Linked DNA regions of Spiractinospora alimapuensis. The protein of the gene in region 1 interacts with the protein of each later gene in a pairwise test. Links are inferred from orthologs where the notes say so. Each region holds a gene or a part of one and is shown in the gene's direction. Other genes may lie near its edges. The genes, in order: J4H86_RS25020 and J4H86_RS05435.

Region 1 (9,677 bases):
CCCTGCACGAGGCGGGGATCTCCGAGGAGAGGGGCGACCCCAGTGAGGGCGTCCTGTGGACGAATGACTACACGGAAGGGTGCTGATGCGAGTAGTCCGCTATCGAGGCCAGGACGGGACGCCAGTGTGGGGGGAGCTGGGGACGGACGACGTGATCCGTCCGCTCGCCGCCCCACCGTTCGGCCAGTACCCCGTCGACGACGTCCCGATGGAGTTCGGGGAGGCGGCACTGCTGGCGCCGGTCATCCCGCGCACCATCGTGTGTGTGGGCCGCAACTATGCCGCCCACGCGGCGGAGTTCAACAACGATGTGCCCACCCGCCCGCTGCTGTTCATGAAACCGGCGTCGACCGTGGTCGGTCCTGGGGCGGCGGTTCGCTATCCGCCGGAGTCGGAACGGGTGGACCCCGAGGCCGAACTCGCGGTGGTGATCGGCCGCCCCGCGTTCCAGGTCAGCGCGGCCGACGCGCCGTCAGTCATCGGCGGCTACACCTGCGCCAACGACGTCACCGCCCGCGACCTCCAGAAGACCGACCCGGGGCAGCAGTGGACCCGCGGAAAGGGATTCGCCACGTTCTGCCCGGTGGGGCCATGGATCGAGACGGAGCTCGACCCCACCGACGTCGAGGTGACCTGCGCCGTCAACGGGGAGGTGACCCAGCGCGGTCGGACCAGAGACCTGATCTTCGACCTGCCGTTCCTCATCGAGTACGTCACCGCGTTCACCCGACTCCTCCCCGGCGACATCATCCTCACCGGAACCCCCGAGGGCGTAAGCCCCGTACGGCCTGGCGACAAGGTGGAGGTGTCGGCCAGTGGCCTGGGAACGTTGACCAACACCATCGAGACCGCGGAGTAGGACCAAGAGGTCGTGACCACCCCCGGGCCCTCCAGAGGGGAAGTGGGTGGGACGGGGGCTCATGCCTCGGCCCACCCACCCGGAGGGGGCCAGAATGGCCTATCCGGCGGTGACCAGCGCGCGCCAGGTCACCGTGCCGACCCAGCCGTCGTCACACGGTGATTGGGCCTCGGCCACGACTTCCTCGCAGACCTGGTCACGCTGGAACTCCTTCACCGCGTCCATCGTGTCGGTGTCGTACTCGCCGTTGTCGGAGTTGTCCGGCATGTAGCCGTAGTTGATCAGCAGGTTCTGGATCGCCAGCACCCCAGCCCCTTCATCACCGAGGTCGTAGTACCACTTGACTGGGTCCGGCCCCCAGTCCGGGTTGGGAGTGCTTCGGTCGAACTGGATGGTGTCCAGATGACCCCAGAACTCCTCCTTCATCTCCCCGTGCTCGCCGAGCCCGCGGTCCGCCTGGTACAGCAGTACGGCGTCCTCGACAGCGGTGGTGTAGTTGGGAATTGGGTGGTCCCCGTAGAACTGGTCCCCGTTCTCGTCCACCTCCGCGCCGAGGATGATGGTGGCCGCGTAGATGTTGATGTGGGTGTCGGTGTCGTTCGGATACTCCGGCCAGGGACGGTCCATGATGTCCGGAGCGTCGGCGGGTTCGATGGGTCCTTCCTCGGCCGTGGCGGTCGCCGATGTGGCGACCATCCCGCCTCCGAGCAGGGCGACGCTCGCGAGACCGATGGTCGACTTCCGGGCCAGGCTGCGCATCATCGTCATGTCTCCCCCAATGGGATCCGCGTGCGGGTTACGTAAGACAGGACGGGCGCTCTCACCGCCCGGTTGGCCTGCGATTCCGCACTGTCCGCTTGCGGACGACCACGGCGCGGCGTGAACCTGGGGCGCGGTTGCGCGTCTGTCTAAACGTGTCTGCCGGCGGGCCTGGCGTCCGGGACCTCGGCGTGTGCCGGCAAAGGACCAGGAAGAGGACATCGAAGAGGCCGGGGCAATCCCGTGCGCCCCGGCCTCGGTCCGTGGGTGTGTTCAGCCCGTGGCGACGAGCGCGCGCCAGGTCACGGTGCCGACGAGTCCGTCGTCGCACTGCTGTGCCGCTGCCTCGTCCTCCACTTCCTCACACACGTGGTCACGTTGGAACTCCTTCACCGCCGCTGTGGTGTCTCCGCCATACTGGCCATCGACGTCGTCTTCCTTGTCGAAGTAGCCCTGCGTGAAGAGAAGGTACTGGAGGGCCTCGACGCCCGCACCGGAGTCGCCGTTGGTGTAGAAGTCCGGGCCAACGCGAGGCCCCCAGTCGGGAGTCTCCACACTGGTGTCGAACTGGAGAGAGTCCAGGTGACCCCAGAACTCCTCCTTCATCTCCCCGTGCTCGCCCAACCCTTCCTCGAGCTGGTAGTACTCCACGGCCGACGCCAGATCCTCGGAGTAGGTGTCGGTCGGGTCGTCCTGCCAATAGGGGATTCCGTCGCTGTTGTACTCGGCCCCGAGGATGACGGTGCCGGCGTAGATGTTCGGGTGCTGGTCGGTGTCGTTGGGGTACTCCGGCCAGGGACGATCCATGATGCCCGGAGCGTCGGCCGGATCGATCGGCCTCTCCTCGGCCATGGCGCTGGGGATCGTGGCCATGCCGACGAGCGCTGCGCCGGCGAGGCCGAGGCCAGAGAAGGTGAGAATCCTGCGCTTGGTGGTCAATACGGGCATCGTCTCTCCCCGATGTGTTCGACTGTGACACGGGGCAGGACGCCCTTCCATCCGGGAACGGTTGGCGCCCATTCGGCTACTGACCGTTGACGGACGTCGTGGAGTGGTGTGTGAACCGAACGCGGGGCGGCGCGTCCGGTTCGCTGGTGCCGGGGGAGTGGGGTCGCGACGGCCCGGTCTAGACTGCCCGGCGTGACTCCCCCCTACTGGAACCACAACATCCACTACCAGCCGCTCGTCCTGGACGCCGTTCCCACCGGCTGCGAACGTGCGCTCGACGTGGGCAGCGGTGACGGCCTGCTCGCACGCCAACTCGCCGATCGCGCCACTGAGGTCGTGGGGGTTGACCCAACCCCCGCCATGATCACCACCGCGCGCTCCGCCACGCGGGACCTGGAGAACGTGTCCTTCCTGCGGGCCGACGTGGTCGAGGCAGCCGGGACCGAGCTGCCGGACGGCGGATTCGACTTCGTCTGCTCGGTCACCACGGTGCACCAGATCGGGCTGGAGCCGGCTCTGACGGCGATGCGCCGCCTCCTCGCCCCCGGAGGTCGTCTCTTCATCGTGGGTCTGGCGAAGAACAGCACTCCCGCGGACTGGATCGTCTCCGGGGCGGGACTCGTCGCCCACCAGTGGTTCAGTTGGCGCAGGGGAGGGGTCAGCGCCCCTGAGGGGATGCCCATCATGGACGGCGATATCAGCTGGGGGGAGGTGCGCCGGATCGCCACCCGCGAACTCCCCGGCGTCCGCTACCGCCGCCACCTGCTGTGGCGCTACTCCCTGCTCTGGGACAAGCCGACGGACGGTTAGGGGTCGGTCCGCGTCCCGGGATCGATCGGTAGCGTCGCGGTGTCCACACCGAGCTCTCCGAGGGCGCTGGGCAGCGTCACTCGCTCGCCGTAGGCGACGCGTTCGGTGCGCGTGTACCCCGCTCCGTCTGGAGCGTGGTGCACCGTACACAGCGCTGCGTACGGGTCGAAAATGGCATAGACCGGGATTGCGACCTGGGCGTAGAGACGCGCCTTCTCGTGATAGTCCCGGCGAACACTGCCTGGGGAGACGACCTCGATCGCGAGTTCCATCAGGTCGGGCGCGAACTTGCTGAGGTTCTTGGCAGCCTCGATCTCGGGTATGAGGGCCAGGTCAGGGCACAGTTCCGAGTCCGCGATGGCGATGGGGGAAGCCACATCCGTGACCAGTGCCCACTCCGGATTCAGTTGAGGTTCCAGCTCGGTCCACAGCCGGACGATCGTCTTACCGTGAACCGGTCGGACCGGGCTCATCATGATGCTTCCCCCGACGATCTCGACCTTGTAGCCGTCAAGCTGATCCGCGAGCTGATGTACCTTCGCGCTGAGTTGGTCCAAGAGTGTGGTCACGCCAACCTCCCTACCGTCAGTCACCATGCTAGCGACCCGCTCTGACAACCGCGCTGGATCCTCCACGCCGAGCGGCGCCGACATACTATTGTTGAACAATCCTCACTCCGTCGAGCCCACGAGAGAAGATCATGACCGACACCGAGCGCGAGGTCCACGAGGTCGCTGCGCGGGCCAAGCGCGCTTCACACGAGCTCGCTCCGCTGGCCCGAGCAGCGAAGGACGCCGCGCTGTTCGCCATCGCCGACGCGCTGGTGGCCAACGCCGAGTCCATCGTCAAGGCCAACAGCGAGGACGTGGCCCGGGCCCGCGAGGGTGGTCAGCCGGAGGCGATGATCGACCGGCTCGCCCTCAGCACCGACCGTGTCGAGGCCATCGCCGACGCGGTCCGCGAGGTAGCCGAGCTCCCGGACCCGGTCGGGGAGGTCGTGCGGGGGAGCACCCTGCCCAACGGACTCGAACTACGTCAGGTGCGTGTCCCCATGGGCGTCGTCGGGGTGATCTACGAGAGCCGGCCCAACGTGACGGTCGACGCCGCGGTTCTGTGCCTCAAGAGCGGCAACGCCGCCCTGTTGCGTGGCTCCTCCTCGGCCTACACGTCCAACACCCGGCTGGTCGAGGTCATGCGGGCGGCGCTGGCCGACACCGACGTCCCGGCGGACGCCGTGCAGCTGGTGCCGGGAACCGGTCGTGAGTCCGCCCACGCCCTCATGCGGGCCCGTGGTCTCGTCGACGTTCTGATCCCGCGTGGCGGGCGTACCCTCATCCAGTCGGTGGTCACCGAGTCCACGGTTCCGGTCATCGAGACCGGTGAGGGCAACTGCCACGTCTACGTCGACAAGGCCGCCGACCTCGACAACGCGCTCGTCATCACCCTCAACTCCAAGGCGCAGCGGGTGTCGGTGTGCAACGCGGCCGAGACGTTGCTCGTGCACCGAGGAGTCGCCGAGGAGTTCCTGCCCCGGCTCGTCTCCGCGATGACGGAGCGCGGTGTGACCCTGCACGGGGACGAGCGCACCATCAACATCATCGGCTCCGCCACGCCGGCCACCGAGGTCGACTGGGCCACCGAGTACCTCTCGCACGACCTCGCCGTGCGGGTGGTCGACTCGTTGGCCGAGGCGGTCGAACACATCCGTCGATACTCCACCGGCCACACCGAGGCCATCGTCACCGACTCCACCTCAGCGGCACGCCAATTCGTCGCGCAGGTGGACTCGGCCGCGGTCATGGTCAACGCCTCCACCCGGTTCACCGACGGCGGCGAGTTCGGGTTCGGCGCGGAGATCGGTATCTCCACCCAGAAGCTGCACGCCCGCGGCCCGATGGGGCTGCCGGAGATGACCTCGACCAAGTACGTCATCACCGGAGACGGGCACGTCCGCCCCTGAGCCCAGGAAAAGGTCGGGGGCGGCCCGGAGCCCGGACCGCCCCCCGACAACGTGTCAGGAACTGGGAGTGCCGTCGGAGTCCCGCCGGCCCGCGTTCTTCCACCGGTCGGCGACCGTGTCGAAGAGCTTGCCACCGGCGTTGGCCGCACTGCCGAAGAAGTCGCGCACCGTCCCCGCCAGCGGGTCGGAGCTGCGCTCCCACGACTCCTTGTAGGAGTTGGCCGCCTCACGGGCCTCCTCACCGATGGACGCGTCCCGGTCGGAATCCCGTCGCGGGTACTCCCCGTCCAGGATCCGCTGGTAGGAGCCGTCTTTCAGCCAACGGTCCAGCTCGGCGAGCCGGATCACGGCGAAGGGGTGGGTGTGACCGGACATGTTCAACAGCTTTAGCACACTGTCCAGCGCGTCGCCGCTGGAGTCGTACTCGCGGGCCTGCTCCAGCATGGCGTCGCTGTTCATCTCCGCCAACCGGGACCCACCCGCGATCTTCATCAGGGCCCGCTTGCCCGCCTCGGGGTCCTGTCCCGCCAGCACGCCGGCACGGTCGCAGGACAGCTCCGACTTACGGAACCACTCCTCCAGAGCGAGGATGATGGCGCGCAGTCCGATGTAGCCGAAGGGCACCCAGGCGACCCGCGCCGCGAGGTTGATCAGGAAGATGAGCATGGTGCGGTAGACCGCGTGACCACTGAGAATGTGCCCCACCTCGTGGCCGATGACGAAACGCTGCTCCTCGGGATCCAACAGGTCGAACAGGCCCGTGGTGACCACGATGAACGGTTTGTCCATCCCGATCGCCATGGCGTTGGGGCGAGGGTCCATACGGACGTAGAGTTCCGGGACGTCCTTCATGTCGAGCACATAGGCTGCGTCGCGGACGTAGTCGTGGAGCTCCGGGAACTGGCGTTCGCTCGCCCGGACCGCACTGGCCAGGTGGAGTAGTCGCAGCGAACGCCGACTCAGAACCCCGGTGAACCGCTTGAACAGCTCATCGAACCCCTTGAGTGAACGCAGTGCCACGAGCGCGCCGCGGTCGGCGGGATGCTCGTAGGCGCGGGAGGAGATATCGGAGAGCCGGACGCGGGTGCGATCGGGTGTTGTGGCCATATGGGCATGCTATGCGTGATGGTTCGTCCACGCCACGGTTTCGGCCAACGAGATATGACGTGAAAATCATCGGGCGGTTCGGAACCGCGCCCCGCCGCCCCTAAGCACCAGAAACACCGCCTACCCTCTGGTGGGGAACGGGAGGCCGTGACCGACAACGGACACGGACCACGCGGCGAACGGAGACAACGGGTGTCCGAGGAAGACACGAAGAGACAACCGCGGCGAGTCGGGATCATGGGTGGCACCTTCGACCCCATCCACCACGGCCACCTCGTCGCCGCCAGCGAGGCCGCCTCACTGTTCGGCCTCGACCAGGTGGTGTTCGTGCCCGCCGGCAAGCCCTACCAGAAGGACGACAGCGAGGTCAGCCCGGCCGAGCACCGGTACCAGATGACCGTCATCGCCACCGTGTCCAACCCACGCTTCGTCGTCAGCCGCGCCGAGATCGACCGGACCGGCCCCACCTACACCATCGACACCCTGCGCGACTTCCGCGACCACTACGGGCGCGACACCGAACTCTTCTTCATCACCGGCGCCGACGCGCTCGGCAACATCCTCAGCTGGAACAGCGCCGACGAGCTCTTCCAGCTCGCGCATTTCGTAGGCTGTAACCGACCCGGCCACCGGCTCGACGACGCGGGGCTTCCCCCCGGTCGTGTCAGCCTCGTGGAAGTCCCAGCGCTCGCCATCTCCTCTACCGAATGCCGAGAGCGGGTACGCAAGGGAGAACCCATCTGGTACCTCGTGCCAGAAGGTATCGTCCACTACATCAACAAGACCGGGCTCTACCGACACTGAGACCCAGGAGGACCAACCGTCCCGTGACCGCAACTCCAAGAGCCGTCGAGCTGGTCAACGTCGCCGCCGAAGCGGCCGCCGAAAAGCTCGCCAAAGACATCATCGCCTACGACGTGAGCGACCAGCTCGTCATCACAGACGCCTTCGTCCTCTGCTCCGCACCCAACGACCGCCAGGTCCGATCCGTCGTCGACGAGATCGAGGACCGGCTGCGCGCCGCCGGAGCCAAGAGCGTACGACGAGAAGGCGAACGAGACGGCCGCTGGGTCCTCCTCGACTACGTCGACATCGTCGTGCACATCCAACACGACGAGGACCGCGAGTACTACGGACTCGAACGCCTCTGGAAAGACTGCCCCGAGATCCCACTGCCAGTGAAGAACTCCAGCGGTGACTGAAACACGACGTGTGCTGTGCTGGCGACACGGCCAAACACGGTGGAACGCCGAGAAACGATTCCAAGGCCAAGCCGACATCCCACTCGACGAGGTCGGCGCCGCCCAAGCCGCCCACGCCGCGCGCATGCTCGCCCGCCTCAAACCCGACGGGATCGTCACCTCCGACCTCAGCCGAGCCGCCAGCACAGCCCAAGCCCTCGAAGCCGAAACCGGCCTCACCCCCAACACCGACCCCGGACTACGCGAACGCTCCGCCGGTGAATGGGAAGGCCTCAACCGCGACGACATCATCGCCCGCTGGCCCGAGGAATACGCGAAGTTCAACGTCCCCGGCGGAGAGGACATGAACGACGTCGGCCAACGCGTCGCCCAAGCCGTCGACCGCGGACTCGCCACCATCCCCCCACACGGACTCCTCGTCGTCGTCAGCCACGGCGGAGCCATCCGCGCCGGCATCACCACCCTCCTCGGCCTCCCACCAGAACACCGAGAAAGCCTCGGCCCTCTCGGCAACTGCTCCTGGTCCGTCCTCGGCCCCTCCGCCACCGGCCGCTGGCGACTCCTCGAACACAACGCCGCCAGCCTCCCCGAAGAACGCATCCTCAGCGACGACCGCTAACCGTTTCGACTCCACGCCCACAGTCCGCTAAAGTAAGGGGAGTCCGCACGGGGGCCACCCCAAAACCGGACACCCACGGGGCTATGGCGCAGTTGGTAGCGCGCCTCCATGGCATGGAGGAGGTCTGGGGTTCGAATCCCCATAGCTCCACGAGACTCGGGACGACCCTGCTCGGGGGCCTTCGGCCTCCTCGCGGGGTCGTCCCGTTTGTGCTTGTCGGGGGGGCGACCCCCCGTGCCCCCCGCGTGGCAACGTTGGTTGTTGTCGGACGGGGTTGGGGGCCTGGTGGGGTGGTTGTTGCCCTTGCCTCGGATGGTTTGGGCCGACGTGCTCGGGGGCCTTCGTTAGGCGTTGCGCGCCGGGCCAGCGCAACCTGGATCGCTGACTCACCGTGTTGGGGCCCTGTGAGGTAGCTGCGGCCGCCCGGGGGACATTCGCCCGGGCATGACAACGTCCGTGCTGCTCCCACTCATCACCCCGTTGATTGTCCAGGGGCGCCGACCGGGGTCGTGCGTTCGTCGGGACGGCTCGGATCCCCGCCTAAGAGCTCGACGACAGGCCGGTCACAGGGTCCAGAGCGTTCGCCAGTGACGGGGCGTCCGGCGTGCTCACCAGGATTTCGTCGAACTCCGGGTGCTCCAGCCGCACCCGCAACAGCGCCACGTTCCGCCGCATGGCCACCAGCCTTCGCGTGCCGTTCGGGTGGGTGAAGGTTCCGACCTTCACGAACCCCGAGACAACGAGCCCGAACTTGCGCCAACCGAGCACCTCCGAGGTCCACCCGAGCTCGGAGATCGCCCCCGTCACATCCCCCAAAGGCACCTCCACCATCGACCTGAGACTCATGTAGCGCTCCCAGCCCTCAAATGCGATGTGAAGGCGAGCGGGGTTCTGAAGTATTCGCACCATCGCCATACCCCAACGTTATCAATTTTGATAATAATCGCAAGTGGCATGATTGGTTCCATGTCCCAGCCTCGTATCGCCGACGTCGTGATGCACCCGGTGCGGTTGCGCATCCTGCACCAGCTCGCCGACCGTGAACGCACGACCTCCCAGTTGCGTGAGGCGTTGCCGGACGTCACACCGGCGACGCTCTACCGGCACGTGGGCGCGCTCCTCGACGCCGAAGTCCTCACCGTCGTCGCCGAGCGACGGGTCCGCGGGGCCGTCGAACGGACCCTCGCGCTCGGGCCACGAACGCCGCACGGCGATCAGGAGGAGGTCGCGGCCATCGGTCCGGCCGGGATGCGTCAGATCTATCTGGTGTTCCTGGCCCAGCTCAGTGGTCAGCTCGACCGGTTCCTCGAGTCCGCGGACCCGGACCTCCTCGCGTTGTCCGGTGCCGCGCAGACCGTCCTGCACGTCGACGGGGACGATCTCGCCGCCCTCCAGGAAGGGCTGGCCGCTCTC
Region 2 (4,772 bases), 4.2 Mb from region 1 along the record:
TCCACGGCAGCACTGGTGACGGCGATGTTCGGCTGTCCTGGGACGACGTGGACTCCTTGCCCCGCGTCGGCCTGGTCGCCGACTTCCATTGCGTGACCCGTCTCACGGTTCCCGCGGTGGACTGGTCGGGGGTGTCAGTGGCGACCATCGTCGACCTCTGTCCACCCGACGGCGAGGCCACCCACGTCATGGTGTGGGGGGAGTACGGGTACAGCGCGAACCTGCGGATGGTGGACTTCCTGGCCGACACCACCCTCCTGGCGACGCACCGGGGGGCGCACCGTCTCGAGCCTGAACACGGCCACCCGCTGCGGCTCGTCGTTCCCCACCTCTATGGCTACAAGAGCGTGAAGTGGGTGCGGGAGATCGAGTACCTGCGCGCGGATCGCCGCGGGTTCTGGGAGGAACGGGGTTATCACAATCGTGCCGACCCCTGGTCGGAACAGCGCTACGCCTACCAGGAGGAACCGAGCGAACCGCCGTCGGCCCGCGAACCGTGAGCTCTCCCGTGGCGGGCGCCCGAGGGAGGTCGGCGGGGGCCAGGTCCGTGGTTCCGCCACATTTGTCGGGTGGGGCCGTTAGCTTTGCCGGATGCAGTACTTAACGGGGTTTCTCGCGTTCAGCACACTGGCCTGCGTCGTGGCGCTCGTCTGGTGTTCGGTCCTGCTGCGTCGGGCGCGCAACCGCAGTGACGCGGAACGTACGTTCGCGGTGCTGCACGCCTTGGAGCTGGTGTCGCCCGCGTTCCGCGACGGCCTGCGCCAGGAGACCGCCCGCAGGGTCGCCCGCCATCTGCACGACGTGCTCGGGGCGACGGCCGTGGCCGTCACCGACGAACGGGACGTGCTCGCCTGGTCCGGGGTGGGGTCCGAACACTCCGCGGAGGTCGCCGAGTGGATCGAGCCGGCGTTACGGAACCGACGGACCTGCGTCGTGGACCACATCGGCTGCGGCAACCCGCGCTGTGAGGTGAGAACCGCGGTCGTGGCCCCCGTGGTGACCGAGCGCCAGATGTCCGGAGCGATCCTCGCGTTGGGCCCCGGGCCCTCCAACCAGATGGCGCGTGCGCTGAGCGAGGTGGCGCGGTGGGCGTCGCAGCAGATGGAACTGGCCGAGCTGGACCGGGCGCGCACCCGGTTGGCCGAGGCCGAACTACGGGCCCTCCGCAGCCAGATCTCACCACACTTCATCTACAACTGTCTGACCACCATCGCCTCGTTCGTGCGCACCGACCCCGAGCGGGCGCGTCGCCTGTTGTTGGACTTCGCCGGGTTCGCCCGCTACGCGTTCCGCGGCACTCGCCAGCTCACCACCCTGGACGAGGAACTCCGCTCCATCGACCGCTACCTCGCGCTGGAGCGGGCCCGGTTCGGCGAGCGGCTCCAGTGCACGATGCGGATCGCGCCGGAGATCCTCAGCGCACAGGTTCCGTTCCTGTGCCTGCAGCCGTTGGTGGAGAACGCGATTCGGCACGGCATGGAGGGACGCGCGGACGCCGGCCACGTCATCGTGACGGCCCGCGACGCGGGGGCGGAGGCGCATCTCAGTGTCGAGGACGACGGCGTGGGGATGGCGCCGGCGCAGGTGGGCGACATTCTGGCCGGGGAGGTCCCCTCGGGGCACGGCATCGGGCTGGGCAACGTGGACGCGCGTCTGCGCAGTATGTTCGGGGACACCTACGGCCTGATCGTGGAGACGGGAGTGGGCGCCGGAACGAAGGTGCGGCTTCGGATTCCGAAGTTCCTGCCCGCCGTCGTCGAATAATGCGTCGGTCGAACCAGCGTCGCGTGGCGATTCGGGTGGTTGGTGGGCCCAGGATCGCCGAGTTTGGGCTTTAGGGCTCCGAACCGGTTGCGCCGGCCCTGCCGGGTCGCCATGCTCGGTCCATGATCCGTGTCCTCGCGGTGGATGACGAGGTTCCCGCGCTTGAGGAAATGGTCTACCTGCTCCGGCGAGACCCCCGGGTGGACTCCGTCGCGATGGCGGGCGACGCGACCAACGCGATGCGACTGGTCGGCGACACGGTGTCCACCGGGCACCGCTTCGACGTCCTCTTCCTCGACATACGAATGCCGGGCCCCAGCGGCGTCGATCTCGCCCGATTCATCAACAACCTGCCCTCCCCACCCGCGGTCGTCTTCGTCACGGCGCACGAGGACTTCGCGGTTGCCGCGTTCGAGCTCCACGCGGTTGACTATCTCCTGAAGCCATTGGAGGAGGCGCGACTGACGCGGACACTCGACCGCATCGCCGATACCCTCGCCCCGGCGGACGACCAGCCGCGGGTGGCGGTGGAGCTCGCGGGACGGATCCGGTTCATCCCGCGTCAGGAGATCTGGTACGCCGAGGCGCGAGGGGACTACGTGCGGCTACGCACAGCGGAGGGGGGCTTCCTCATCCGGAGCACACTGAGCACGCTGGAACGTGAGTGGACCGGCGCGGGGTTCGTGCGCGTCCACCGCAGCCTCCTGGTCGCCACGCGCCACGTCTCCGAGCTCCGGATCGACGGGACGCGCGCCAGTGTCCGCGTCGGTGAAGAGGTTCTGCAGGTCAGTCGCAGACAGACGCGTGAAGTGCGGGAGCGGTTGCTGTACCGAGCCGAGGAGGGGTGAGCCGTCAGGTGCCGGAGTTGAGGGAAGGTAGGGTCCGCGTGACCTCCGCCGGCGCGCGTCGACCCGAACGGTCCGTCCACCGGCGGGAACGATCCGCGCGGTCCCTGGTGGCGCGTGCCTTCACCCGTGCCATGCCCATCACCTTCCTCACCCTCCTCACCGGCCTCGCCCTGCCGTTCGTGGCTCCCGTCCTGGGCGACGTCGTATCCTCGGTGGTTCCGTCCTACTCCGGACTGTGGGTCGGTCTCAGTGTGGGGCTCGTCCCCGCCGTGGGGGTCGCGCTGCTGCTCGCCCACAATCGATGGGTGGCGACGACGCGACCGTGAATCTTGGTGTCCTCGGAGCCCTGGGCGCCGTGTGGTTGGTGTTGGCGGTGTCCGTCCTGGCCCGGCGACGCGGAACACGCGGTGGACCACGCGCGGTGTCGTCCGTCACGACGGCCGCCGCCGTGTGTGGGGAGAATGTGTGCGCGGTGGCGATCGCCGTTCTCACCGCGGTCGTGTACTCCCACGGTCTGCACGCCCTGTGGCTCGTGGTCGCCGTGGGCGTCGGCTTCGTGCTCTACGCGGTCCTGGTCGCCGGCCCGCTGCGCCGCAGCCGCGCCTTCAGCCTCGCCGACTTCGTGGAGTGGCGGCTTGAGTCGCGGAAGGTGCGACGTATCGTCACCTGTTGCGTGGTCGCCTTCTGCCTGTGCCTGCTGACGGCACAGTTCCGGTTCGTCGGGGACGTCGTTGAGGCGGCCACTGACTGGCCCGCGCACTACGCCTGGATCGCGCTGTCCGCCGTCACCTTCGTTATCCTGCGCTCCGGACGTCCGGGTGCGGGGGCGGGCTTCCAGTCACTGAGCTTCTGGTTGAAGTTCCTGGGGTTCACCATCCCCGCGCTGTCGCTGCTCGGCCTGTCGGTGACCTCCGACGCACCGACGAGCGCCGCGCGCGGTTCCGCAGAGTGGGAGTCGTTGGCCATCCCCAGTGGCACCATGCTCGAGCACTACTCCATCGCCATGACGCTACTCTTCGGTGTCGTCGGGCTGCCGCTCTTCGTGTTCCGCTACTACGGGACGCGGGACGCGACCACCGCGCGTGACTCGGTCACGGTCACCTTCGCCCTCATCGCGAGCATGCTCGTCCTACCGTTCGCCTTCGCGGTGTTGGCCCACTCCTTCGCCCCGTCCCCTTCGCAGCGGTGGGGCGAGACGACGTCGATGGTGATGTTCCTGGTGCCCCTGTGGGTGGCGCCAGGAGGCCTCGGCCAGACGTTGACCGCGGTGCTGCTGGTGGTCGCGGCGGTGTCGACGGTCGCGGTCGTCGTCGCCGTGTCGTCGGCGGTCGGCAGTCACGTCTCGCAGTGTCTGACCGGCGGCGGGATGCGCCTGTACAGCACCGGCGCCACCTGCGCCGTCCTGATGCCACCGCTGCTGATCTGGGGGGTTCCGGCGCTGCGGCACGTCGACATCCTCGTGCTCGTACTCGCCGGATTCCACGTCTGCGCGTTCACGCTCGCGCCCGTCCTGCTGTTGGGGGTGTGGTGGCGCGGCCTGACCCCCATCGGGGCCGGCGCGGCGATGATCGTCGGCCTGTTGCTGGTGGGAATCACGGCCACGGTGACGCTGTGGGACCCACCGGTACTCCAGGCGTTCCGCGCCCTGACCGTCTACCCGGGCCTCACCACGCTGCCTGTGGTCGTCCTGGTGGCCGTCGGGCTGTCACTCGCGTGGCGGAGGAACCTGCCCAACTCCGCTCCGGCGGCGCTCGCCACCCTGCACGGCGGGGTGCGGGAGACGCGCGGCCCGGACTGAGGCCGCGGCGCGCCGGACGGGCCATCGTGTGGGGAAGGGCCCCCGACGGGGCCGGGTGATGACCGTTCGTCGACGATCCCACCCCGTCCGTCGTACACGACGCCGCCCACCGACGCTCCAGAGCCGTTCACCGATCCAGGGCTCCAACTCCGGGCTCCACTTTGGCGGTGCGCCTAGAGTTGATCCCAGACCGCCGCGATCGTGGCTGGGACGTTCGACCGACGCTCCGGCGTCAGGAGTCCCGCAACGCAGTACGCGGGAGTGGGAGGGGAATCCACGTCGCTGGTCCGTGTCCTGGTTGACACCTCGAGTGGGGGCGGCCGGGCGGTTGGGACGACGACTCCCGCGATTCGGTGGTCTGG

Evidence for each region.
Region 2: the proteins of J4H86_RS25020 (region 1) and J4H86_RS05435 interact in binary tests that used the Escherichia coli proteins (3 or more experiments, as listed by UniProt). The link is inferred for Spiractinospora alimapuensis from one-to-one orthologs.

The regions. Positions count from the first base shown.
Region 1 is NZ_CP072467.1:5,374,935-5,384,611, forward strand. Bases 3,240-6,206 are described here. They hold J4H86_RS25020 (glutamate-5-semialdehyde dehydrogenase), read left to right. Parts: upstream 3,240-4,076; coding sequence 4,077-5,336; downstream 5,337-6,206. Other genes in these bases: J4H86_RS25010 (class I SAM-dependent methyltransferase), read left to right, coding at 3,240-3,376; J4H86_RS25015 (Uma2 family endonuclease), read right to left, coding at 3,373-3,945; J4H86_RS25025 (M48 family metallopeptidase), read right to left, coding at 5,391-6,206. In the rest of the region: J4H86_RS24990 (ABC transporter substrate-binding protein), read left to right, coding at 1-86; J4H86_RS24995 (fumarylacetoacetate hydrolase family protein), read left to right, coding at 86-859; J4H86_RS25000 (peptidoglycan-binding domain-containing protein), read right to left, coding at 959-1,627; J4H86_RS25005 (peptidoglycan-binding domain-containing protein), read right to left, coding at 1,892-2,566; more of J4H86_RS25010, read left to right, coding at 2,759-3,239; more of J4H86_RS25025, read right to left, coding at 6,207-6,443; nadD (nicotinate-nucleotide adenylyltransferase), read left to right, coding at 6,636-7,247; rsfS (ribosome silencing factor), read left to right, coding at 7,271-7,645; J4H86_RS25040 (histidine phosphatase family protein), read left to right, coding at 7,638-8,264; J4H86_RS25050 (hypothetical protein), read right to left, coding at 8,805-9,110; J4H86_RS25055 (helix-turn-helix domain-containing protein), read left to right, coding at 9,231-9,677. UniProt on the Escherichia coli protein: Catalyzes the NADPH-dependent reduction of L-glutamate 5-phosphate into L-glutamate 5-semialdehyde and phosphate. The product spontaneously undergoes cyclization to form 1-pyrroline-5-carboxylate.
Region 2 is NZ_CP072467.1:1,171,716-1,176,487, reverse strand. What follows is about bases 831-3,749. They hold J4H86_RS05435 (LytR/AlgR family response regulator transcription factor), read left to right. Parts: upstream 831-1,886; coding sequence 1,887-2,612; downstream 2,613-3,749. Other genes in these bases: J4H86_RS05425 (sodium:solute symporter family transporter), read left to right, coding at 2,935-3,749; J4H86_RS05430 (hypothetical protein), read left to right, coding at 2,651-2,938; J4H86_RS05440 (sensor histidine kinase), read left to right, coding at 831-1,764. Outside these bases: J4H86_RS05445 (molybdopterin-dependent oxidoreductase), read left to right, coding at 1-500; more of J4H86_RS05440, read left to right, coding at 592-830; more of J4H86_RS05425, read left to right, coding at 3,750-4,410. UniProt on the Escherichia coli protein: Member of the two-component regulatory system BtsS/BtsR, which is part of a nutrient-sensing regulatory network composed of BtsS/BtsR, the low-affinity pyruvate signaling system YpdA/YpdB and their respective target proteins, BtsT and YhjX.